3 regions of the Streptacidiphilus sp. MAP5-3 genome follow, and region 1 is predicted to be linked to each of the others. Evidence: riboswitches for the same ligand, from Rfam matches in the RefSeq annotation. Region 1 holds a riboswitch; each other region holds the start of a gene.
The links. A riboswitch is a leader RNA that binds a small molecule or an ion and turns the genes downstream of it on or off. The one in region 1 is predicted to bind thiamine pyrophosphate.

Region 2: it holds a riboswitch for thiamine pyrophosphate, as region 1 does, so the genes downstream of both, thiC (phosphomethylpyrimidine synthase ThiC) here and thiO (glycine oxidase ThiO) in region 1, are expected to answer to the same signal.
Region 3: it holds a riboswitch for thiamine pyrophosphate, as region 1 does, so the genes downstream of both, ABH928_RS12165 (cytosine permease) here and thiO (glycine oxidase ThiO) in region 1, are expected to answer to the same signal.

What each region holds. Positions count from the first base shown of each region.
Region 1 covers NZ_JBGCCL010000005.1:172,895-180,465, reverse strand. The annotation lists gene ABH928_RS10910 (thiazole synthase) at 1-385, opposite strand, end outside; gene thiS (sulfur carrier protein ThiS) at 393-623, opposite strand; gene thiO (glycine oxidase ThiO) at 620-1,825, opposite strand; TPP riboswitch at 1,820-1,931, opposite strand; gene ABH928_RS10895 (NAD(P)/FAD-dependent oxidoreductase) at 1,956-3,125, shown strand; gene ABH928_RS10890 (hypothetical protein) at 3,190-3,375, opposite strand; gene ABH928_RS10885 (enoyl-CoA hydratase family protein) at 3,567-4,397, shown strand; gene ABH928_RS10880 (bifunctional salicylyl-CoA 5-hydroxylase/oxidoreductase) at 4,476-6,728, shown strand; gene ABH928_RS10875 (PaaX family transcriptional regulator C-terminal domain-containing protein) at 6,858-7,571, opposite strand, start outside.
Region 2 covers NZ_JBGCCL010000006.1:42,967-50,537, forward strand. The annotation lists gene ABH928_RS11845 (flotillin family protein) at 1-395, opposite strand, end outside; gene ABH928_RS11850 (hypothetical protein) at 587-808, opposite strand; gene ABH928_RS11855 (hypothetical protein) at 846-2,396, opposite strand; gene ABH928_RS11860 (YibE/F family protein) at 2,677-3,999, opposite strand; TPP riboswitch at 4,080-4,217, shown strand; gene thiC (phosphomethylpyrimidine synthase ThiC) at 4,213-6,036, shown strand; gene ABH928_RS11870 (protease pro-enzyme activation domain-containing protein) at 6,401-7,571, shown strand, end outside.
Region 3 covers NZ_JBGCCL010000006.1:121,407-128,977, forward strand. The annotation lists gene ABH928_RS12150 (DUF5926 family protein) at 1-632, opposite strand, end outside; gene ABH928_RS12155 (ATP-binding protein) at 926-1,447, opposite strand; gene ABH928_RS12160 (glycerophosphodiester phosphodiesterase) at 1,699-2,523, opposite strand; gene ABH928_RS12165 (cytosine permease) at 2,682-4,124, opposite strand; TPP riboswitch at 4,123-4,251, opposite strand; gene ABH928_RS12170 (S1C family serine protease) at 4,596-6,143, shown strand; tRNA gene ABH928_RS12175 (tRNA-Ser) at 6,210-6,296, shown strand; gene ABH928_RS12180 (DEAD/DEAH box helicase) at 6,367-7,571, opposite strand, start outside.

The DNA.
Region 1 (7,571 bases):
CCACGAAGCCGTCGTCGACCAGGGTCTCGGCGGCGTCCAGCAGTTCGACCGGGTCGGGCAGCAGGGTGCGCTCGTCGGCGACCACTTCCAGTTTGATCCAGTTCGTCCCCAGCGCCTCGTGGGCCAGACGGGCGGTCAGCACCGCCTCCCCGGCGGTGAAGCAGCCGGCGGTGTTGGGCAGGACGTCGATGCCGCAGCGCTGCAGCACCTCCAGCACCGAGCCGCGCGCGGACGGGTTGATCCGGCGCATCGCCACGGTGGTCAGCTCGGTCCCGGAGACGCGCAGGGCGTTCTCCAGCACCTCCAGGCTGGGCGCGCCGCCGGTGCCCATGATCAGGCGGGACGAGAAGGAACGGTCGGCGATGGTGAGCAGGTCGTCAGCCATGACGGTGTCAGCCTCCCTGGACTGCGGTGAGGATCTCGACCCGGTCGGCGTCGGCCAGCGCCGTCGCGTCCCAGGCGCTGCGCGGCACCACGGCCTCGTTGACGGCGGCGGCCACGCCGCTCGGCGCGGCGCTGAGCTGGGCCACGACCTCCGCGAGCGACGTCCCGGACGCCACCTCGCGGGGCTCGCCGTTGACGGTGAGTCGGATCTGAGCAGGCACGCCAAGCGGGGCGGTCATCGGGAGGTCTCCAGCACGGGGCGGTGAGCGGCGAAGCGCTCGGGGGTGAAGGGCGCGGCCTCGGGCGGCAGGCTGCCGGTGGTCAGCAGCGTGGCGATCGCGTCGCCGGTGACCGGGGTCAGCAGCACGCCGTTGCGGTAGTGGCCGGTCGCCGCGATCAGGTCGGGCAGCGCGGTCGGGCCGAGCAGCGGGGCGTTGTCGGGGGTGCCGGGCCGCAGCCCGGCGTTGGTCTCGGCGAGCGGCAGCTCGGTGATGCCGGGCAGCAGTTCGCGGGCGTCGCGCAGCAGCTCGTGGACGCCGCCCGCGGTGACGGTGGTGTCGAAGCCCTGCTCCTCGCTGGTCGCGCCGAGGACGAGTTCGCCGTTCTCGCGCGGGACGACGTAGATGTGGCAGCCGCGGACCACGGCGCGGACGTTGCGAGAGAGGAACGGCATCGGCAGCGGGCCCTGGACGGTCTCCATCCGCAGCCGCAGCACCTGGCCCTTGACCGGCCGCACCGGCAGCCGTGCCTCCGGCGGCAGACCGGGCAGCTCGCCGGACCAGCTCCCGGCGGCCAGGACGGTCCGCCCGGCGGAGATCCGGGTGCCGTCCTCGGCGACCGCGCCGGCGGCGCGGTTGTCGGCCACGGTGAGCCTCGCCGCGCGGGACCGGTGCAGGGTGACGCCCGCGCGCTCGCAGGCGGCGACCAGCGCCGCGCCGAGGCGGCGGCCGTCGACCTGGTGGTCCTCGGCGACCAGCGTCCCGCCGCGCACGTCGGGGGCGAGCATCGGCTCCAGCCGGCGGCACTCGCGGCCGGTCAGCCACTCGGTGGCGAGGCCCAGCCGCTGCTGGAACGCGTGCACCTCGCGCAGCTCGGCGCGGTCGTCGGCGTCGAGGGCGACGGCCAGGGTGCCGCAGCGGCGGTAGCCGGTGTCGAGACCGCCGCTGGCCTCGGTCAGCTCGGCGACGAAGTCGGCGTAGCGGGTGTTGGACGCGATGCCGAGCCGGAGCAGCGGCTCCTCGCCGTACTGGAGCTCGGTCACCGGGGCCAGCATCCCCGCCGCGACCTGGTTCGCGCCGTGACCGGGATCGGGGTCCAGCACCGTGACGGAGAGGCCACGCTGCGCCGTCCGCCAGGCCACGGCCAGCCCGATGATGCCGCCGCCGACGACCAGGACGTCGGTGCTGCTGTCGGACGTTCGATCGACATGCTCGCGCGTCATTGTTCCTGCGCTCCCTTCGCCGGCATGACCCGGATCAGGTTCGGACGGTCGGAGGCGCCCCAGCCTCCCTCTCAGCCCGGTGCTCCGGGCTCCCGTGTCTACTTCACGCTTCACTCTATACAGTGGCGCAATGGCTGTAGTGATCGTCGGGGCCGGGATGGCCGGCGTGCAGACCGCGGTGGCCTTGCGCGCGCAGGGGTACACCGACCGGCTGACCCTGCTGGGGGCTGAACCGCACCCGCCGTACGACCGTCCACCGCTCTCCAAGGACGTGCTGCTGGGCAAGGTCGCCGACTCCCGCTTCGAGGTGGACTTCGCGGGCCTCGGCATCGACCTGGCGCTGAGCCGCCGCGCGCTCTCCCTGGACGCTGACGCGCACCTGCTGCGCACCGACACGGGCGACCTCTCCTACGACCGCCTGGTGCTGGCCACCGGCGCGGCCCCGATCTCACTCCCGGGACAGCCGGAGTCCGCCTTCCTGCTGCGCACCCAGGACGACGCGGTCGCGCTCAAGGCCGCGCTCCGGCCGGGCGCGCGGGTGGCCGTCGTCGGCGCGGGCTGGATCGGCGCGGAGGCGGCGACCGTCGCCCGGCAGTTGGGCTGCGAGGTCACCGTCGTCGAGGCCGCGCCCTCCCCGCTGGCCGGCGCACTGCCGACCGAGCTGGGGGAGCGGACCCGCGCCTGGTACGCGGAGGCGGGCGTCCGCCTGCTGACCGGCGCCGCCGTGAGCGGCATCCTGCCGGGCGGACTCCACCTGACCGACGGCCAGGAGATCGAGGCCGACGCGGTCGTGGTCGGCATCGGTGCCCGACCGGAGACCGGCTGGCTGGACGGCTCCGGCGTGGCCCTGGACGACCGCGGCGCGGTCGCGGCGGACGAGCGGCTGCGGGCCGGTGGTGTGGCGGACGTCTTCGCTGTCGGCGACTGCGTCTCGTTCCCGTCCCGGCGCTACGGACGGCGGCTGACGGTCCATCACTGGGACAACGCCATGCAGGGCGCACGCGTGGTGGCCGCCAACGTGCTCGGCGGCGAAAGCCTGTACAACCCCGTGCCGTACTTCTGGTCCGAGCAGTTCGGGCGGATGGTGCAGGTTGCCGGCGTGTGGAGCGGCGGCGACGAACAGATCTCGCGCGGCGACGACACGGTGCTGTGGGTGCGCGACGGACGACTGGTCGCGGTCTTCGCGGTGGACCGCCCGCGCGATCTGGCGCAGGGCCGGAAGCTGATCGACGCGGGCGCGGTGCTCGATCTGGCCAGGGTGGCGGACCCGGCGGTACCGCTCAAGTCCGCCGTCGCCTGAGGCGCCGGGCGCCGGGCGCTGCGGGGGCGCGGGGAGCGCGGGCGGGATCAGACGGGAAGGCGGGTCAGACCACCCGGCGGTTGCCCGGCGCGGTGTCCTCGTCACCCAGCGGGCGACCGGCGAGCAATGCCAGCGGAGCCAGCGCCAGCGTCGGCAGCACGACGGCCAGCGCGGCGAGCGTCGTCGGCGAGGTGGTCCACTCCAGGACGCAGACGCCTGCCAGGACCACGGCGATCAGCGCATAACGCATGCTCAGGGCTCCTCGAACTCCTTTGCGTGCACTTCCTTCGTGTGCACAGTCACCAGCAGTATGCCCGACCCGTCCACGCGGGCCGCGGCGGGCCGCGCGGACGGGGTGTTCCCCGTGGCCGCCGGGTGGTCATATCGTGTTCGTGACGACCGTCGCACAGCAGCGATTCACCTCACGGGGAGGCCACCCAGATGAGCCCGTTCCGAGGATCCGTCCCGTTCACCGAGGAGTGGCGCCACTTCCGGCTCAGCCGCGACGAGTCGGGCATGCTCACCGTCACCCTCGACCGCCCGGACAAGCTCAACGCGCTGACCTTCGAGTCCTACGCGGACCTGCGTGACCTGCTGGCCGAGATCCCGCAGCGCGGCGACACCCGGGCGATCCTGCTGCGCGGCGAGGGCCGCGCGTTCTGCTCCGGCGGTGACGTCAACGAGATCATCGGCGCGACCCTGGCGATGCGGCCCGACGAGCTGCTCGACTTCACCCGGATGACCGGCCAGGTGGTCCGCGCCATGCGCGAGTGCCCGGTGCCGATCGTCGCCGCCGTCCACGGGATCGCCGCAGGCGCGGGCTCGGTACTGGCGCTGGCCGCCGACTTCCGGGTGGTGGCCAGGTCCGCCCGGTTCGCCTTCCTCTTCACCAAGGTCGGCCTGGCGGGCGCGGACATGGGCGCGGCCTACCTGCTGCCCCGGCTGGTCGGCCTCGGCCACGCCACCAAGCTGCTGATGCTCGGCGACACCATCGACTCCGCCACCGCCGACCGGTACGGCCTGGTCAGCGAGCTGGTCGACGACGAGGAGCTGGACGCCGCCGCAGGTGCCCTGGCCCGACGCCTGGCCGAGGGCCCCGCCTTCGCGCTGGCGCAGACCAAGGCGCTGCTCACCCAGGAGCTCGACATGAGCCTGGCCGCCTCCGTCGAGCTGGAGGCGATGACCCAGGCGCTGCTGATGAAGAGCGCGGACTACGCCGAGTTCCACGCCGCGTTCACCGGCAAGCGCCCGCCCAAGTGGCAGGGACGTTGACGCGGGGCCGCTGACAGCGCATAGCGTTCTCGTTACGATGGACAAAAGAGCAGTACAAGCAGGAGCAGGGAGGCGGCCGTGCGGATCGCGGTGATCGGGGGCGGGCCCGGTGGGCTCTACTTCGCGTCGTTGGTCAAGCAGCAGGACCCGGCGCACGAGGTGACCGTCTGGGAGCGCAACGCCCCCGGCGACACCTTCGGCTTCGGCGTCGTCCTGTCCGACGAGACCCTCGGCGGCATCGAGGACGCCGACCCGGCGCTCTACGCCGACCTGGCGTCGGGCTTCGCCCGCTGGGACGACATCGACGTCCACCTGCCCAGCGGCCAGGTGGTCACCTCCGGCGGGCACGGCTTCGCCGCGACCAGCCGTCGCCGCCTGCTCGACGTGCTCCAGCAGCGCTGCCGCGACCTCGGCGTCGACCTGCGCTTCCGCACCGAGGCCCCGCCCGCCGCCGACCTCGCCCGCAGCCACGACCTGGTCGTCGCGGCCGACGGCGTCCGCTCCCGCACCAGGACGGCGGCCGAGGAGGTCTTCCGCCCCCGGCTGGACGCCCGGCACTGCCGGTACATCTGGCTCGGCACCGACCTGGTCTTCGACGCCTTCCAGTTCCAGGTGCTGCGCACCGAGCACGGCGTGATGCAGCTGCACGGCTATCCGTACTCGGACGAGGGCAGCACTGTCATCGTCGAGATGCGCGAGGACGTCTGGCGTCGGGCCGGGCTGGACACGCTGGACGAGCAGGAGTCCATCGCGGCCTGCGAGAAGCACTTCGCCGAGCTGCTCCAGGGCCACGCGCTGCGCGGCAACGACTCGCGCTGGATCGCCTTCACCACCGTCCGCAACGCAGTCTGGCACGACGGCAACACCGTGCTGCTCGGCGACGCCGCGCACACCGCGCACTTCTCCATCGGCTCCGGCACCAAGCTCGCCATGGAGGACGCCCTGGCGCTGGCCGCGAGCCTGCGCGACGGCGCGCGGGACGGCCGGTCGGTCCAGGAGGCGCTGGCCGCGTACGAGGCGGAGCGGCGACCGGTCGTCGCGTCCACCCAGCGTGCGGCGCAGGCCAGCCTGGAGTGGTTCGAGAACCTGGAGCAGTACCTGGACCAGCCCGACTGGCAGCTGGGTTTCAACCTGCTCACCCGCAGCCGCCGGATCACCTACGACAACCTCCGGCTCCGCGACCCCGGCTATGTCGCCTCGTTGGAGGCCGAGTTCGCCGAGGCGGGCACCCCGCCGATGTTCACCCCGTTCCGGCTGCGCGGGCTGTCGCTGCGCAACCGGGTCGTGGTCTCGCCGATGGACATGTACTCCGCGCAGGACGGCCTCCCCGGCGACTTCCACCTGGTCCACCTGGGCTCGCGCGCGCTGGGCGGGGCCGGGTTGGTGATGACGGAGATGGTCTGCGTCGCCCCGGACGCCCGGATCACGCTGGGCTGCACCGGCCTCTGGAACGACGAGCAGCAGGCGGGTTGGGCGCGGATCGTCGACTTCGTCCACGGCCGCAGCGGCGCGGCGATCGGCCTCCAGCTGGGCCACGCGGGCCGCAAGGGCGCGACCCGGCTGATGTGGGAGGGCATGGACGACCCGCTGGAGCCGGAGAAGGCCTGGCCGGTCGTCGGCCCGTCGGCACTGCCGTACCGGACGGGGGTCAGCCAGGTCCCTGCGGAGTTGACGCACGATCAGTTGGACGAGATCCTCGGTCGCTTTGTCGACTCGGCGCGGCGCGGTGCGCAGGCGGGTTTCGACCTGCTCGAACTCCACTGCGCGCACGGCTATCTGCTGTCGTCGTTCCTCTCGCCGTTGACCAACCGCAGGAGTGACGAGTTCGGTGGCTCGGTCGAGGCCCGGCTGCGCTGGCCGCTGCGCGTCTTCGACGCGATGCGGGCGGTCTGGCCGGAGGACCGCCCGATGACGGTCCGCATCTCCGCCACGGACTGGGCGGCAGGCGGCAACGACGTCACCGAGGCGGTCACCATCGCCCGCGCCTTCGCCGAGCACGGCGCGGATGCCATGGACGTCTCCACCGGCCAGGTCGTCTCGGAGGAGCGGCCCGCCTACGGGCGGTCGTACCAGACCCCGTTCGCGGACGCGATCCGCAACCAGGTCGGCGTACCGGTGCTGGCCGTGGGCGCGGTGTCGTCCTGGGACGACGTCAACTCCCTGCTGCTCGCCGGCCGCGCGGACCTGGTCGCCCTCGGACGCCCGCACCTGTACGACCCGGCGTGGACGTTGCACGCGGCGGCGGAGCAGGAGTGGACGGGCGCCGGTGTGGACTGGCCGATCCAGTACGCCGCGGGCAGCAGGCGCCCGCAGACCGGCCGGAGGCTGTAGTTGCAGCACGCTGGGGGCCCGGGGAACTGCGCGAGAAACCACTCTGTGCGGATGGCCCCGCTCGTTCGGTGCTCTACCCGGGTGGGTGGCTTGTCGCGCAGTTCCCCGCGCCCCTGAGGTAGTGCAGCCTCAGCTGTTGCCGATCGTCTCCCGAACGAAGTCCCGAGACGCGTCCCGCAACCTTGCGTCCAGCTCCTGGAACACCCGAGCCGCCCGCTGCCCCGGCCACCCCGCCGGAAGCAACTCCATCGGCAAACCGGGATCCAGATACGGCAGCCGCCGCCAACTGTCCACCGCACGCAGGTGATCCGCGAATGCCTCCGGCAGGGACACCGGTCCGCGTCGGCGGTTCCACCGGGTCAGCACCGGCTCGTGGACCTCCAGGAACTCCTCGTGGCACCGCGCCAGAGCGGGGAGGTCCCACCAGCGGGCGACGGCCTCCCGCGTCGGCTCGAAAGCCAGGTGCTCGGCACGGAACAGGTCCGTGTACTCCGCGAGCTTCAGTCGCGTGAGCACGTGCCGGGTCTCCTCGAACAGCTGGGCAGGGGCGATCCAGACCCCCGGCGCCGCCGTTCCGTACCCCAGCCGGGCCAGCCGGGAGCGCAGCAGGTGCCGCTTCTGGCGCTCGCTCTCCGGCACGGAGAACAGCGCCAGCACCCACCCGTCCGCGAGCCGTGAGCCCCGCGACGCGTAGATGCGGCGGTCGCCGTCGGCGAGCAGCTCGCTCGCTGACTCCGACAGCGCGTACCCGGCGACGCCGCCCAGCGGTTCCGGCGTCAGGAACCCCCGCCGCTTGAGCCGCGACACGGCGGACCGCACCGCCTGCGCGTCCACGCCCACCGC
Region 2 (7,571 bases), on a different contig from region 1:
AAGACGTTGTGCACCCGATCGCCCATGTGGTCCTGGCGGTCCAGGAACCGGCGGGCCGCGTTGGCGATGGAGACGTGGTCGTCGCCGACCTTGAAGATCACCACGCCCTTGACCCGGACCGGGATGCCCTGGCTGGTGACGCACTCGACGTCGAGGTCGGCCTCGTTGAGGTCGAGGAAGAGCTTGCGGACCACCTGGATGCCCGGGGTGACCAGGGTCCCGCGCCCGGTGACGATCCGGAAGCCGAGCCCCTCGTCGAGGCCCTCGGTCCGGTGCTTGGAACCCGAGATGATCAGCGCCTCGTTGGGTTCCGCGACCCGCCACATGAGCTTGAACAGCACGATCACGATCAGCAGGGCGACAACAATGCCCCCCGCGATAACACCGATGAACATCGGCGCATGCCCCCTTCTGCGCCGCCGGCCCGTGGCTGCGTCGAACTGGTGGCGCAGGAGGAACGCGGGCTTTTTATGGCGGCCGGAGGAGAGTGTGCACCCTCCGGCCGCGGCGCTAACGCGCGGGAGCGTCTCTTGACGCGAATTTGATGGTCACTTCGCCCTGATCCGCCGTGGTCAACCCGCCGTGGTCACCCCGTCGTGGTCGGCGCCAGCAGCGCGGCGACGTAGACGGTGCGCGGCGGCTGGTACTCCTGCACCACCACCGGCGTCCCGACGGGCAACCGCTCGCCGGGCACGGCGGGATGGGCCAGAAAGGCCTCCGTCCCGCCGCGCGCCGGCACGTGCACCATCACCTCACCGACCAGGCCCGGCCCGACAGTTCCGGTCACCCGGCCCTGGAGGCCGACCATGCGTGCGTTGGCAGTCATGGTGAGGACGATAGCCAGCTCAGGGCTTGACGGTCAGGCAGACCGGCGCGCTGGTGGAGGGGGCGTAGTCGACGCCGTTCACCTGGCTCACGACGCGGAAGCAGGCGCTGCTGGAGGCACGCACCCACGTGGGCGTGAGAGTGGCGCCGGCTGGCACGAATTGGTAGTAGGAGCCGTTGTGCCAGACTCCACTGCCGGGGTAGGCCCACTGGTACTGGACGGTGGCCTGCCCGGCAGGCTGGATCCATTTGCCCGCCACCTTGGCCCACAGGTCCGCAGAGATCTTGACCCACGTTCCGCTGACGACCGATGCTGCTGAGAGGTGTGCGAACGCGGCAGTCTGCCAGACGGTCTGGTAGGCGAAGCTCTGAGTGGTGGTGAGCCCCGCGCTGGAGACCAGGTGCAGGGTGAGTGCGCCGTACGTCGGTTGGTTGGCGGGAGTGAACAGGCTGAGCGAAGGCCGCGTGGTGCCGGAGCCCGAAGCGAGGACAGTGCCGTTCTGGTTCGTGATGCTCCAGTCCTGAAGAGTGCTGCTGCCATCGGGCGAGGAGATCGTCGGAGCAAGGTGGATGGTGCTGCCCGCAAGCACGGTCTGCGATTCGGTCGGCCAGGATGAGGTCAATGGCAGGCCCACGTCGACGGACTCGTTCACGCTCTCCTTGATGCCCTGGCCGTCGGTCACGACCCAGGTGAGTGTGTGCCTTCCGTACGGCAGAGGCTTGGCCGATGTGCCCGTAGCGCTGCCGAGGGCGGGCAGCAGGCACTGCCCTTGAGCGTTGACCGCAAGCCCTGTCGGAGTAGCCGGCGAGTCCTGCCAAACCTGACCGTCGACCTCCAGCTCCACGTCGGTGGGGCCGAGGGTGACGTCGCCGTTGGTGACCCCGCAGGTGTGCCAGTTGCCCTTGTACGTGTAGGCGAGCTGAAGGCTCCCCCAGCCCGGGGTCAACGATGTGGCGGCGGGAGCGGACAGCGCGAAACCGCTGTCCACCAGGAGATCCACGACCTGCGGATTGCTGACCACGCCGTTGCTGTCTGTGGCGACTGCCGCGATCCAGTATTCGCCGCCGGTCAGTGAACTGGTGTCGGCGGTCACCGTCCAGCTTCCGTCGGCGTTCTTTGTGAAGTGTGTGACGGGCAGACCGGGGACGTCGGGAGCCTCCAGTTCCACGTCCGTGACGGTGGTCCCGCTGGGTGCGGTGGGTGAGACGCTCGGCTGGATCGTCCAGCTCAGTTGCTTGGTGGCGGTGACGTTCGCCGTCGACGGCGAAAGCGGCTGACCTGCAACCGGGCGGTGGTTGTTGACCACGAGGCCGATGTAGGTGGTGCTGGGCGGAGCCGCGCTGTACACGTCGACGGAGAGAAGGGCCCGGCCGTCGGGAACGGCCGGGATCTCGGTACCGCCGGAAGCGAAGGGCCGGACAGCAGCTGAGTCGATGGACGCCTGAAGGGTGCATGTGGTGGCGCACTGTCCGGACGGAACGGGAATCGATCCGCTGACAGCGCCGAGGGCGTAGGTGACGCTCTGAACCGGGTTACCGGCAACCGGGGTGATCGTCGCGGAAATGTTCACGACGCCCGAAGCTGTGAGTGCTGTCGAGCCCGGGGTCTGGCCGTTGACCGTCACTGTGACCGTCGGAGCTGAGTTCACTGCGTGGGCCGCCGAGATGGCGGGCAAAGTGGCGCACATGGCCGTGCCGACGAGCATGGCCATGGATCTGAGGCGCCGGCGGGATATGCGCACGGGGCTCCTCGTGGAAGCAGAGCAAAGGGATCACCCGATGATGATCAGCGTCAGGACTTTAGCGGTTGGTGTGCCATCCGAGCACTGGAGATGCGTAAGAGTTGTAAGGTCACCGACGTCGCCGGTGCGAGGCGTGTGCTCGGCCCCGCACCGACGGGCATTGTTGCGGGAGTTGTCCTGGTTCATCCACATCCCGGCTGGCGATGAACGCCGCGAGCGCCGTGGTCAGCGGGACGGAGGCGATCAGGCCGAGGCTGCCGACGAGGGTGCGGACGACCTCCTCGGCGACGATCTCACTGGTCGCCACCTGCCAGATGCCGCGGTGGGAGAGGGCGAAGAGCAGCATCAGCGGTAGGGCTGCGCCTGCGTAGGCCATGACCAGGGTGTTGACCGTGGAGGCGATGTGGTCGCGGCCGATCCGGATGCCCGAGCGGTAGAGCGCGCGGGCACTCATCTGCGGGTCGGCGGCGTGGAGTTCCCAGACCGAGCTGGCCTGGGTGACCGTCACGTCGTTGAGCACGCCGAGCGAGCCGATCACGACACCGGCCAGGAGCAGGCCCGGCAGCTGGATGCCAGGGAAGAGAGAGTGAACGAAGGCGGTCTCGTCCGAGGTGTTGCCGGTGAGCCGGGTCAGCCCGATGAACAGCTCGCCGAGCCCGCCGATCAACGCGAGCGAGACGACCGTCCCCAGCACGGCCACCGAGGTCCGGGCGGAGACGCCGTGGCAGAGGTAGAGCGCCAGCAGCATGATCAGCCCGCCCCCGACAACCGCCACGGCCAGCGGGTTCTCGCCGCCCAGGATCGCCGGGAGGACGAAGAGGGCCAGCACCAGGAAGCTGATCGCCAGCGCGCCGAGCGAGGCGAGCCCGCGCAGCCGGCCGACCAGGACGACGGCGACGGCGAAGAGCGCGGCCAGCAGGGCGACGGGCGCGCTGCGGTCGGCGTCCTCGACGGTGTACTGGAGCGAGGCCGGGGCAGAAGGCGAGTAGTCCATCATGACCTGCTCGCCCGTGACGTAGACGGCGGTCTGGTCGGGCGTCAGGTTCTGGCCGACCGAGCGGCCCGCGTCCTTGCCGCTGGTCAGGCGGACGGTGATGGCGGTGCAGTTGCCGACGGCTCCGGAACCGGGGGTGGCGGCAGCACCGCAGGAGACGGTGCGGGTGGCTGTCACCGTGCCGGTGACCGTCAGTTGGTCGAAGCCGACACCGGTCACCGCGTGCGGCGGGATCGGTGCGGGCCAGAGGAACCACAGCCCGCACAGCACCGCCAGCGCGAACGGCACCAGTACAGCCGCCAGCAGCACGCGCAGCCGCGCGGACGCGGGGCTGGCCGGACCGTGGTCGTGCGAGTGGCCGTGGCTGCCCGCGTGGTCGTCCCCGCGCGGGTGTTGGTGCTCGTGCGCGTGGGATCGGGAGAGGTGCGGCGCTGCCACTTCGCGAAGCTATCGCGGTGACCGGTCCTCGGACGCGCCCTCGCCAAAGACGACACCCGTCGATACTGTGTGCCCATCTCATCTGTAGACGCGGGAGCTCGGAGCACCGGGCTGAGAGGGCGCTGACCGCCGTCCCGACATGGGGACGTCGAATGCTTGCGCCGACCGCAGGAACCTGACCGGGTAATGCCGGCGTAGGGAGTAGTGGGTCTGATGACCACGCACGACGACGCACAGCAGCAGTCTGTCTCCGAGCAGGCCGTCACGGCCTCCAGCACGGCGGGCGGTTACCCGACGCCGGCCTGGCGCAAGGCGTACCACCAGGGCACCCGCCCCGATCTGCGCGTCCCGTTCCGCGAGGTGCTGTTGAGCAACGGCGCGACCGTGCCGCTGTACGACACCTCCGGTCCGTACACCGATCCCGCCTACGAGCCGGACGTCCGACGCGGCCTGCCGCCGCTGCGCGACGCCTGGATCAGCCAGCGCGGGGACGTCGACGAGTACCACGGCCGTGAGTCGCGTCCCGAGGACGACGGCCTTAAGCACACCTCGCCGCGCGGTGGGGCAGGGCTGGCCAACCTCGACGCGGTCTTCCCCGGCCGTCCCCGCCGTCCTCGGCGCGGGCGGGACGGCGCCGCGGTGACCCAACTCGCGTACGCGCGACGGGGGATCATCACCGAGGAGATGGAGTTCGCGGCGCTGCGCGAGGGCATGTCGCCCGAGACCGTCCGCGAGGAGCTCGCGGCGGGCCGCGCGGTGCTGCCGGCCAACGTCAACCACCCGGAGTCGGAGCCGATGCTGATCGGCTCGAAGTTCCTGGTGAAGATCAACGCCAATATCGGCAACTCGGCGGTCACCTCCTCGATTGAGGAGGAGGTCGAGAAGATGTCCTGGGCCACCCGCTGGGGTGCGGACACCGTGATGGACCTCTCCACCGGACGCAACATCCACACCACCCGTGAGTGGATCCTGCGCAACTCGCCCGTCCCGATCGGCACGGTGCCGCTCTACCAGGCGCTGGAGAAGGTCGACGGCAAGGCCGAGGAGCTGAGCTGGGACGTCTACCGCGACACCGTGATCGAGCAGTGCGAGCAGGGCGTCGACTACATGACCGTCCACGCGGGAGTGCTGCTGCGCTACGTGCCGATGACGGCCCGGCGCAAGACTGGCATCGTCTCGCGCGGCGGCTCGATCATGGCGGCGTGGTGTCTGGCGCACCACCAGGAGAACTTCCTCTACACGCACTTCGACGAGCTGTGCGAGATCCTGCGCGCCTACGACGTCACCTACTCGCTGGGTGACGGGCTGCGTCCGGGCTCCATCGCGGACGCCAACGACGAGGCGCAGTTCGCCGAGTTGCAGACGCTGGGCGAGCTCGGCCGGATCGCGCGCTCGCACGACGTCCAGGTGATGATCGAGGGCCCGGGCCACGTCCCGATGCACAAGATCAAGGAGAACATGGATCTCCAGAAGGAGATCTGCGACGAGGCGCCGTTCTACACCCTCGGCCCGCTGACCACGGACGTCGCACCCGGCTACGACCACATCACCTCGGGCATCGGCGCGGCGATGATCGCCTGGTGGGGCACGGCGATGCTCTGCTACGTCACGCCCAAGGAGCACCTGGGCCTGCCCAACCGCGACGACGTCAAGACGGGCGTGATCACCTACAAGATCGCCGCCCACGCGGCCGACGTGGCCAAGGGCCACCCGTCCGCCCAGGCCTGGGACGACGCCCTGTCGGACGCCCGGTTCGAGTTCCGCTGGGAGGACCAGTTCAACCTGGCCCTCGACCCGGAGACGGCCCGTGAGTTCCATGACGAGACGCTCCCGGCCGAGCCGGCCAAGACGGCGCACTTCTGCTCCATGTGCGGGCCGAAGTTCTGTTCGATGAAGATCAGTCGCGCCGTCATGGACATGTACGGCGGTGACGGCGCCGCAAACGGCGGCGACGACACGGTCGTGGCCGGGATGCGGGCCAAGTCCGAGGAGTTCAAGGCCCAGGGCGCGAAGGTGTACCTGCCGGTGGTCGACTGACCGTTACTTACGGGGACCGGCCTGTGCGCCTACGAAGGGCGTGCGGCCGGTCCGCGTCGTACTGGCCCAAGCGGACCCGGGTCTGTGAGATGTCAGTGCGGCCTGGTAGAAATTGGCGATCAGTGCGCAGATATTCGATTGATTGATCGCGCACTGCACGACATTTGGGACTTTTCGTCAATTCTGCCTGGGGGCTGACTTTCCGCTGCGCGGCCGACTGTGCCACGCGTGCGATTTTCTGGCGCCCTGTCAGTTGAAGGAGCACTGTATGGCCAGAAAGGTCGGCCGTGCCCGAATAACAACCGATTCGGTTGTCTCGGGGCAGAACGGTCGATTCGCGGGTTCCCGGGCACGCGTCGCAGGCGTGGCTGTGGTGACCGCCTTCGGCGTCGTCACCGCGCTTGCCGGGACCGCCGATGCCGCGACCGCGACCGCCGCCACCGCTGCCCAGAAGCAGCCCGCCCGGATCGGCGCGACCCCGCGGGTCCCCGCCGGAGCGGTGCGCACCGGCACCACCCCGTCGAGCAGCACGACGCTGCACCTGGCGGTCAACCTCCAGCCGCGCGACCCCGCCGCGCTGAGCGCGTTCGTGTCCGCGGTCTCGGACAAGAGCTCGCCGCTGTACCACCACTACCTCGGCACCGGTCAGTTCGCGCAGACCTTCGGCCCGACGCAGAGCACGATCGACAGCGTCGAGCAGGCCCTGCGCAGCCAGGGTCTGACGCCCGGCACGGTCACGCAGGACGGGCTCTCCATCCCCGTCACCACGTCGATCGCCACGGCTTCCAAGGCGCTGAGCACGAGCTTCACCAACGTGAAGCTGGCGGACGGCACCACGGCGTACCTGAACACCGCCGCGCCGGTTCTGCCGAGCGGCGTGGCCACGCAGGTGTCGAGCATCAGCGGTCTGACCGACGTCAGCGCCGTGACCAGCCACTACACCAAGCCGCGTCTGGTCGGCAGCGCGCCGACCTCCGGTTCCACCGGAGTGGCTTCGCACGCGGCCGCGGTCACCAGCCCCACCGTCTGCTCCGGTCTCACGACCAACCTGAACAACGGCGGCCTGTACGACACCAAGCAGTACTACAGCCCCAGTTCGCTGGCCTCGGCCTACGGACTGAACAAGAGCTTCACGGCGGGCTCCGGGGTCAAGGTCGGCGTCTTCGAGCTGGAGAACGTCAACACGTCGGACATCGCCGACTACCAGTCGTGCCTCGGCACCCACACGTCAGTCAGCTACGTCCCGGTGGACGGCGGCCCGACGGCGGCGGCGAACGCTGACAACAATGGTGACGGCGTCGAGTCCGCGCTCGACATCGACGACCTGATCGGCCTGGTGCCCGGCGCGTCGATCATCGACTACCAGGGTCCCGACGCCGTCAACGCGACGGACCAGAACGTCCTGGACGTGTACCAGAAGATGGTGACGGACGACCAGGTTAAGGTCATCTCGACCAGCTGGGGCGTCTGCGAGCCTGCGGTGATCAGCTCCGACCCGGGCTTCTTCGCCAGCTCGCACAACGTGTTCGCCGAGG
Region 3 (7,571 bases), on a different contig from region 1:
GACTCCAGCTTCTCGGTCGGGATGACGGCGGCGTTGGCCTGCTCCAGCGAGGCGGCGACCTCACCGGTCGCGGCCGAGGCGTCCTCCAGCCAGTACTCGAAGCCGGTGTGCACGGTCGGCTCGAACGGCGCTTCCAGGTCCAGCAGTTGCTGCAGACGCGGCCCCTCCGGCGCGGGACGCCGCGGCGGCACGGGGCTGCCCGGCTCGGCGGCGAGCGCCTGCACCAGCGCGTCCGCGAGGTCTCGGCTCAGATCGCCGGAGGAGGTCTGGGTCTGGAGCCCGAGCATGATGCTGCCGTCCTGCCGACGCATGGCCGGCCAGGCCATCGGGAGCACGGTCACCAGCGTCACTGACGGAACGTCACCCTCGGCCGTCGCCAGCGTCTCGGCGGTCACCGTCAGCGGCGCGGTCGCGGCCGGGACCAGCTCGCGCAGGGCGACCCAGTCGCCCTCCCCGGGCAGCCCCTCGAACGGCCGCTGCACCAGCTCCGCGACGGCATGCGCGGCGGCACGCCCGTGGCACGCCTTGTACCGCCGCCCCGACCCACAGGGGCACGCCTCGCGCGCGCCGACAACGGGCACGGGCCCGTCGGTGACGGGGGTGCTGGTGAGCGGGGCCTTCTTCTTGGCCATGGTGCGTACTCCCGGTGGAACGGAACGGAACTGATTCCCTCCGGGAGAGCGTACGGGTCTGACGGTGGGCCCGTTGTCCGTCTGCCGCTGCGGCACCCTGCGGCTTCGCCGCGTGGGCGCGACTGCCTGGATGTTCGCTGCCGCAGGTAGTTGCAATCACCTCAGGGGCGCGAGGAACTGCGCGACCCACGCAGGTGGAGCCCCGAACGTTCAGGGCCATCCGCTCATCCGTGGTTTCTCGCGCAGTTCCCCGCGCCCCTGATGGTGCAACTTCCCCGTGTGCCAAGATTGATTCAGCTCGCGGCCGCCGCGGTCTCCGCCTCCGCGTCCCTGCGTGCGTGGCGTGCGCGGACGCGCAACACCGCCCACACCGTCACCTCGCCGGGCGCGTCGCGGACGCCCCACTCCGAGGCGAGTTGGCCGACAATCCCCAGGCCGCGTCCACCCCGTGCGGTCAGGGACGGGGCCGACCGCCGCGGGCGGGTGGGTCCGCCGCCGTCCGTCACCTCGACGGTCAGCAGCCCGTCGCTGTGCAGTTCCCAGCCGACCAGGACCTCTTCCTGCTCCTCCGCCAGCGTCCCCATGAGCCCCGCCGCGAGCCCGCGTTCCCGCTCCAGCGGTCTCGCGTGCCTGCACGCGTTGCTGAGCAACTCCGAGAGGATCAGTACCGCGTCGTCTATCACGCCCTCGGGCACCAGGTGCTCACCGAGATCCTCGCGCAACCTACGACGTGCCGTCCGTACGCTCTCCGGACCATGTGGCACTGCCATGGTCGACGAAGAAGTCGGCACCTCATGCGCCACCACCACGGCCACCCCCGGACCTCCTCCTTCGTCTTGCGCCAGGGTGTGAATGCCCGGTAAGGGCAAGTCGAAAACGGAAAACTGCGCACCTTGGCGGGCTTTCCGGGGGCTCGAAGAGGGCGCGCACAGCGCATTTCACAGCGCGTCACCGAATAGTGACGCTACGCATTCGACTACGGGTTCGGAATGGCATTCCAGCCACGACCCAGAGGAATTTCCAGCCATTCCGGAGCATCCTGTGCATCCATCGGCCGGTATGGGTCCTATCTCCCGAGTTGGTCCAACACCCGCCGCGGATGGTTGGTGATGATCGCCTCGACGCCCAGCCGCAGGCAGAGCTCGACGTCCTCCGGCTCGTCCACCGTCCAGACATGGACCCGCTGTCCGGCACGGTGCAGGGCCGCCACGTAGCCGGGGTTGGCGCGGATCACGTCGATACCGGGACCGGCGATCCGCGCGCCGTGCGGCAGCGAACCGTCGCGGAGCCACGGCAGCACCCGCTCCATCAGGAAGACCGTCGGCAGTTCCGGCGCCATCTGGCGGATCCGCCGCAGTGAGAGCTGCGAGAAGCTCATCACCCGTACCGGGGAGGGGCCTTCGCCCTTGGAGGGGACGAGGCCGAACCGGCCCAGCAGCTCCATCAGCCGCTTCTCGACCAGCCCGGCGTAGCGGGTGGGGTGCTTGGTCTCGATCGCCAGCTCGATGTGACGGCCGGCGTCGGCGTGGAGTTCGAGCAGGCGCTCCAAGGTGAGCACCGACGTGTGGTCGGCCGAGGTCCAGTCGGTCTCCTCGATGTCGCCCGCCTTCCAGCCGCCGAAGTCGAGTTCGGAGAGCTGAGCGAGTTCGAGCGTGGAGACGACGCCACGTCCGTTCGAGGTCCGGTTGACCGTGCGGTCGTGGACGCAGACGAGGTGACCGTCGGCGGTCAGCCGGACGTCGCACTCCAGTCCGTCCGCGCCCTGCTCGATCGCCAGCTTGTACGCGGCGAGCGTGTGCTCGGCGTAGGTGCCGGAAGCGCCGCGGTGGGCGATGACGCGGGTGGTGGACCGGTAGGGGACGGACACGGTCGGGCCTGGCTGGGGGTGCACGTCCCCACGATAGGCGGCGTGCGTGTACCGCAGGTGAACGCGGTCGCCGTCCCCAACCGTGTCACGCCTCCCATGTCATGGCTCCGCGTCACGCCTCCCGCGTGACGCCTTTTGCGGCAGGCCTCCCCGGTCAGGCCTCCCGCGTCACACCTCCCGGGTCACGCCTCCTGCGCGGCGTCCTCCGCCGGGCCGTCCTCCGCCTGGCCCGGCTCCGCGTCGGCGGGGCCCGTCGCGTCGGCCTGCTTCCGCAGCACCGGGGTCAGCGCCAAGGTCACCGCGCCCGCCGCGAGGAAGGAGAAGAGCGACGCCGAGGTCCAGAACGTCGGATGGATGTGGGTGTCCGCCTGCGCGTCCGCCCAGAAGTTGGTCCACCACGACCAGGGGAACGCGGCCGGCGAGATCAGCTCGTACAGCAGGAAGCCGATCGCCCACGGCAGTAGCACCAGCCAGCGCGTCGGCGCCTGCTCGGACATGTCCCAGCCGTCCCGGCCGCGGCCGAGGAAGAAGTCGACCGCCAGCACCGCCAGCAGCGGAACGAAGACCGCGCCGATCAGACCGAGGAAGGTCTGGTAGTTCGCGCCGAGCGTGGTCACCTTGAGCGCGACCGCCGTGACCAGCACGCCGATCCCGCCGGCCAGCCAGCGCCGGTCCACCCTCGGGAAGAGGTTGTGCAGCGACATCGCGGTCGAGTAGACGTTCGCGAAGGACTGGTCGGCCTCGCGCAGCACCAGCACCAGGAAGAAGATCCACCCGGCGGTCAGCCCGGTGAAGGTGGAGAAGATCTTGTTCGGGTCGCCGCCGACCTGGGTCAGCGCGATCGCGCCGACGATGTAGCACCAGATCTGCGCGACGGTGTAGCCGGTGAAGGTGCCCCAGAACGAGCCCTTCACGGTCCGCGAGTGCCGGGTGTAGTCGGCGGCCAGCGGCACGAAGGAGATCGAGACCGCGATCACGTAGTCGGTCGCGGAGAGGAAGCCGTTCCAGTTGCTCCCACCGGGGTTGTGCACGCCGTGGCGGACCAGCTGGATGGTGAAGAAGAGCATCGACACGCCGACCGCGATCGCGACGTAGCGGCGCAGCACTGCGATCGAGCCCAGCGGTCGGATCGTCATCGCCGTCGTCAGCGCCCCGGCCGCCAGCACGTAGACCCAGCGCGGAATGCCGCCGTAGAGCGCCTGCGCGCCCTGGGTGATCACGGTCAGCTCGTAGACGCCCCAGCCGACGCACTGGATGATGTTGAGCACCGTCGGCACGTAGGAGAGCTTCGTGCCGAAGAGCCCGCGCAGCACGGCCATGGCGGGCGCGCCGGTCCGCGTGCCGATGATCGCCGCCAGCGCGAGCATCAGCGTGCCGATGACCGTGCCGACCACGATCGCCGTGAACGAGGCGGCCAGCGCCAGGTTCTTGTTGCTGGAGTTGACCATCACCGTCGCGGCGCTGGAGAAGCCGATCAGGCTGACGCCGAGGTTGGCCCAGAGCGCGCCCTGCTCGCGGAAGCCGAGGGTGCGCGGCGGCGCGGTGTCGAGGACGAGCGGAGCCTCGGCCGCGTGTGCGGACGCCGCGCCCAGGTGGTCGGGGTCGTGCTGAAGGGTTGCGGACATGGCCGTCTGCAGAGCTCCCTACGCCGGCATTACCCGGTCAGGTTCAGGCGGTCGGCTGCCCTGCCGCGTCCTGCGGCCTGCTGCCCTCTCAGCCTGGAGTGAGGTCCAAGCTCCCGCGCATATGAATACGTATGAATATGGTGCAGGTTCAGCACGCGTCGCCGCGCGCTGGTACGTGTTTTCGAGGCATGGTACGGCTTGTACGGTGACCGTCCAAGGCCTGTCCAGGGGCTGGGCGTCCGGTGGGGACGCTGGTCGGGCCTCTCCGCAGCCGGTTTTGGGCCCTGCTGGATCCGGGCGGATCCGGGTGGATCACGGCGGATCGGGGCGGAACAGGGCGGGAACAGCCCGGGAACACGGCGGTGGCCGGAGTGCGGCCGGGGTGCCACGCGCACGGCTGGGACTTACGATGCCCCGACAGCGTCTGCGGAATGCTAGGGCCCGTTGGTCCGGTATCAAGGAGGTCGATTCGTGAGCACCGAGCACGAGGGTGGGCCCGACGGGTCGGAACGCCCCGCCCCCGATGCGACTCCGGCGGATCGTCCGGCGGAGCAGGCGCCCGCGAGTACCCCGGTCGCGCCCCCGGCCGACCCCGACCTCGCCGGCTTCCCCGCACCCCCGGCGCGCCTGCCGGTCGCGGACCAGCCGCCGACGGCTCCGGCCGAGCCTGCGGCACCGGCCGCGCCGATCCCGCCCTTCGTCGAGCCGCCCGCTCCGGCGCCCGCTCCTCCTGTTGCACCGGCGCCGGTCTCTGCCCCTGCTCCGATGGTCGAGGCTCCCTCCGGGCCGCCGCAGCCTCCGCAGCAGCCGCCGATCTGGCAGACCGCGCCCATGCCGCCGCTCCCGGACGCCCCGGTCGGTCCCTTCGGGGCGGGCCAGATCGTCGAGAAGCCCAGGTCGGCGGGGAGCCGTCGTGGCGTGTTCATCGCGCTGCTCGCCGCCACGGCGATCGTCGCGGGCGCGGTCGGCGGCGGTATCGGCTCCTGGTTGGAGGGCCGCAACACCGCCGGTTCCAGCACCACGGTGACCGCCGCCAGCAACCCGAACGGCCTCAGTCGACCGGCGGGCTCCATCGCCGCGATCGCGGCCAAGGCGCTGCCGAGCGTGGTCACCATCGAGGCCAGCGGCTCCTCCGAGTCCGGCACGGGCACCGGCTTCGTCTTCGACACCCAGGGCCACATCCTCACCAACAACCACGTCGTCGCCCCTTCGATCGGCGGCGGCAAGCTCACGGTGAAGTTCGCCGACGGGTCGAGCTACAACGCGTCCGTCGTGGGGCGCGCCCAGGGTTACGACGTCGCGGTGATCAAGCTCGACTCGGTTCCCAAGGAAAAGCTGGTCCCGCTCCCGCTCGGTGACTCCGAGGCGGTCCAGGTCGGCGACACCACCATCGCCATCGGCGCGCCGTTCGGGCTCTCCGGCACGGTCACCTCGGGCATCGTCAGCGCCAAGAACCGCCCGGTCGCCTCCGGCGACCAGTCCACCTCGCAGACGTCCTACATGAACGCGCTGCAGACGGACGCGTCGATCAACCCGGGCAACTCGGGCGGGCCGCTGATGAACGCCGAAGGCCAGGTCATCGGCATCGACTCGGCGATCCAGTCCACCAGCTCGAGCACGAGCGGCGGCCAGTCCGGCAGCATCGGCCTGGGCTTCGCGATCCCGATCAACCAGGCCAAGTGGGTCGCCTCCCAGCTGATCCAGACGGGCATCCCGGTCTACCCGATCCTCGGCGTCCTCCGCGACGACAGCTACCAGGGCAACGGCGCGAAGATCTCCTCCACCCCGGTCCAGGGCACCCCGGCCGTCACCCCCGGAGGCCCGGCCGACCAGGCCGGCCTGAAGCCGGGCGACGTGATCACCCAGCTCGACGGCGTCCTGATCGACTCCGGCCCGACCCTCGTCAGCGAGATCTGGGCCCACCACCCGGGCGACAAGGTCAACGTCGTCTACACCCGCAACGGCCAGTCCCACACGACCACGGTCACCCTGGGCAAGCGGGTCGGCGACAACCAGTAATCATCGCCACACGGCCCCGAAGTCGTGAGAAGATCCCTGGCGTGGACGAGGAGATCGCCCACACCAGGAGTCTTGCCCGAGCGGCCTAAGGGAACGGTCTTGAAAACCGTCGTGGCAGTGATGTCACCGTGGGTTCAAATCCCACAGACTCCGCCGAGGAACAGCCCCTGACCAGCAACAACGGTCGGGGGCTGTGTCATGTCCTCGTGCGGCGCGGGGGTGGTCAGCGGCGCTGCTCCCGCTCGCGGCGGACGTTCGCCTTGCGGCCCTTGATGGTCGCGCCGCGCAGGGCGCGGATCACGGACTCGGCCGCGTTCTCGGGCACCTCGACCAGGGAGAAGCGGTCGGCGATCTCGATCGAGCCGATCTCCCGTCCGCTCAGCCGTGACTCCCCGGCGATGGCTCCCACCAGGTCCTGCGGTCGGATACCCGCGCTGCGGCCGACGCCGACGAACAGGCGGGTCATCCCCTGGGAGGGCCGGCCGCCGCCCTTGCGCCCGCGCGGGGTGCGCTCACGGCCCCGTTCCGTCGGCGCCACCTCGGGGATCTCCTCCTCGTCGAAGGCGGCGCCACCCGACTCATGGGCCAGCTTCACCGCGGCCAGCGCGACATCCATGATGTCGAACTCGTCCGCCAGGCTCTCCACCACCACCCGGAACCGGTCCAGGTCCTCGTCCTCGAGGACGCTCTCGTAGAGCGCGGCCCGGGTCAGCTCCAGGCGCCTGGCCCGCAGATCAGCGACCGAGGGCACCTTCTCCACCGGGATCCTGCGCCCGGTCGCCCGCTCGATCGACTTGAGCATCCGGTGCTCGCGCGGTTCCGCCAGCGTGACGGCCACGCCCTCGCGGCCCGCGCGGCCGACCCGGCCGATCCGGTGCACGTAGGACTCCGTGGCGGAGGGCACGTCGTAGTTGATCACATGGGTGAGGTGCTCGACGTCGATGCCCCGCGCGGCGACGTCGGTGGCGACCAGCAGGTCCGCGGTCCCGCCGCGCAGCCGCGCCATCACCCGGTCCCGCTGCTCCTGGCTCAGGCCGCCGTGCAGCGCCTCGGCCCGGTAGCCGCGCCCGTTGAGGCTCTCGGCGAGCTGGTCGACCTGCTCACGGGTCCGGCAGAAGACGATGGCCGCTTCCGGAGCCTCCACGTCCAGAATCCTGCCGAGCGCGGCGGGCTTCTGCGGCCGGGCCACCACATAAGCGGTCTCCCTGACGCTCGGGGCCTCGCCAGGGGCCGGGGCCTCCCGCTCGATCTGCACCCTTACCGGATCACGGAGATGACGCCGCGCCATGGAGTCGATCCGGGAGGGCATGGTCGCGGAGAACAGCACGGTCTGGCGCTCCTCGGGCGCGCTCTCCAGGATGGCGGTGATGTCCTCGGCGAAGCCCATGTCGAGCATCTCGTCGGCCTCGTCGAGCACGACCGTCTCGA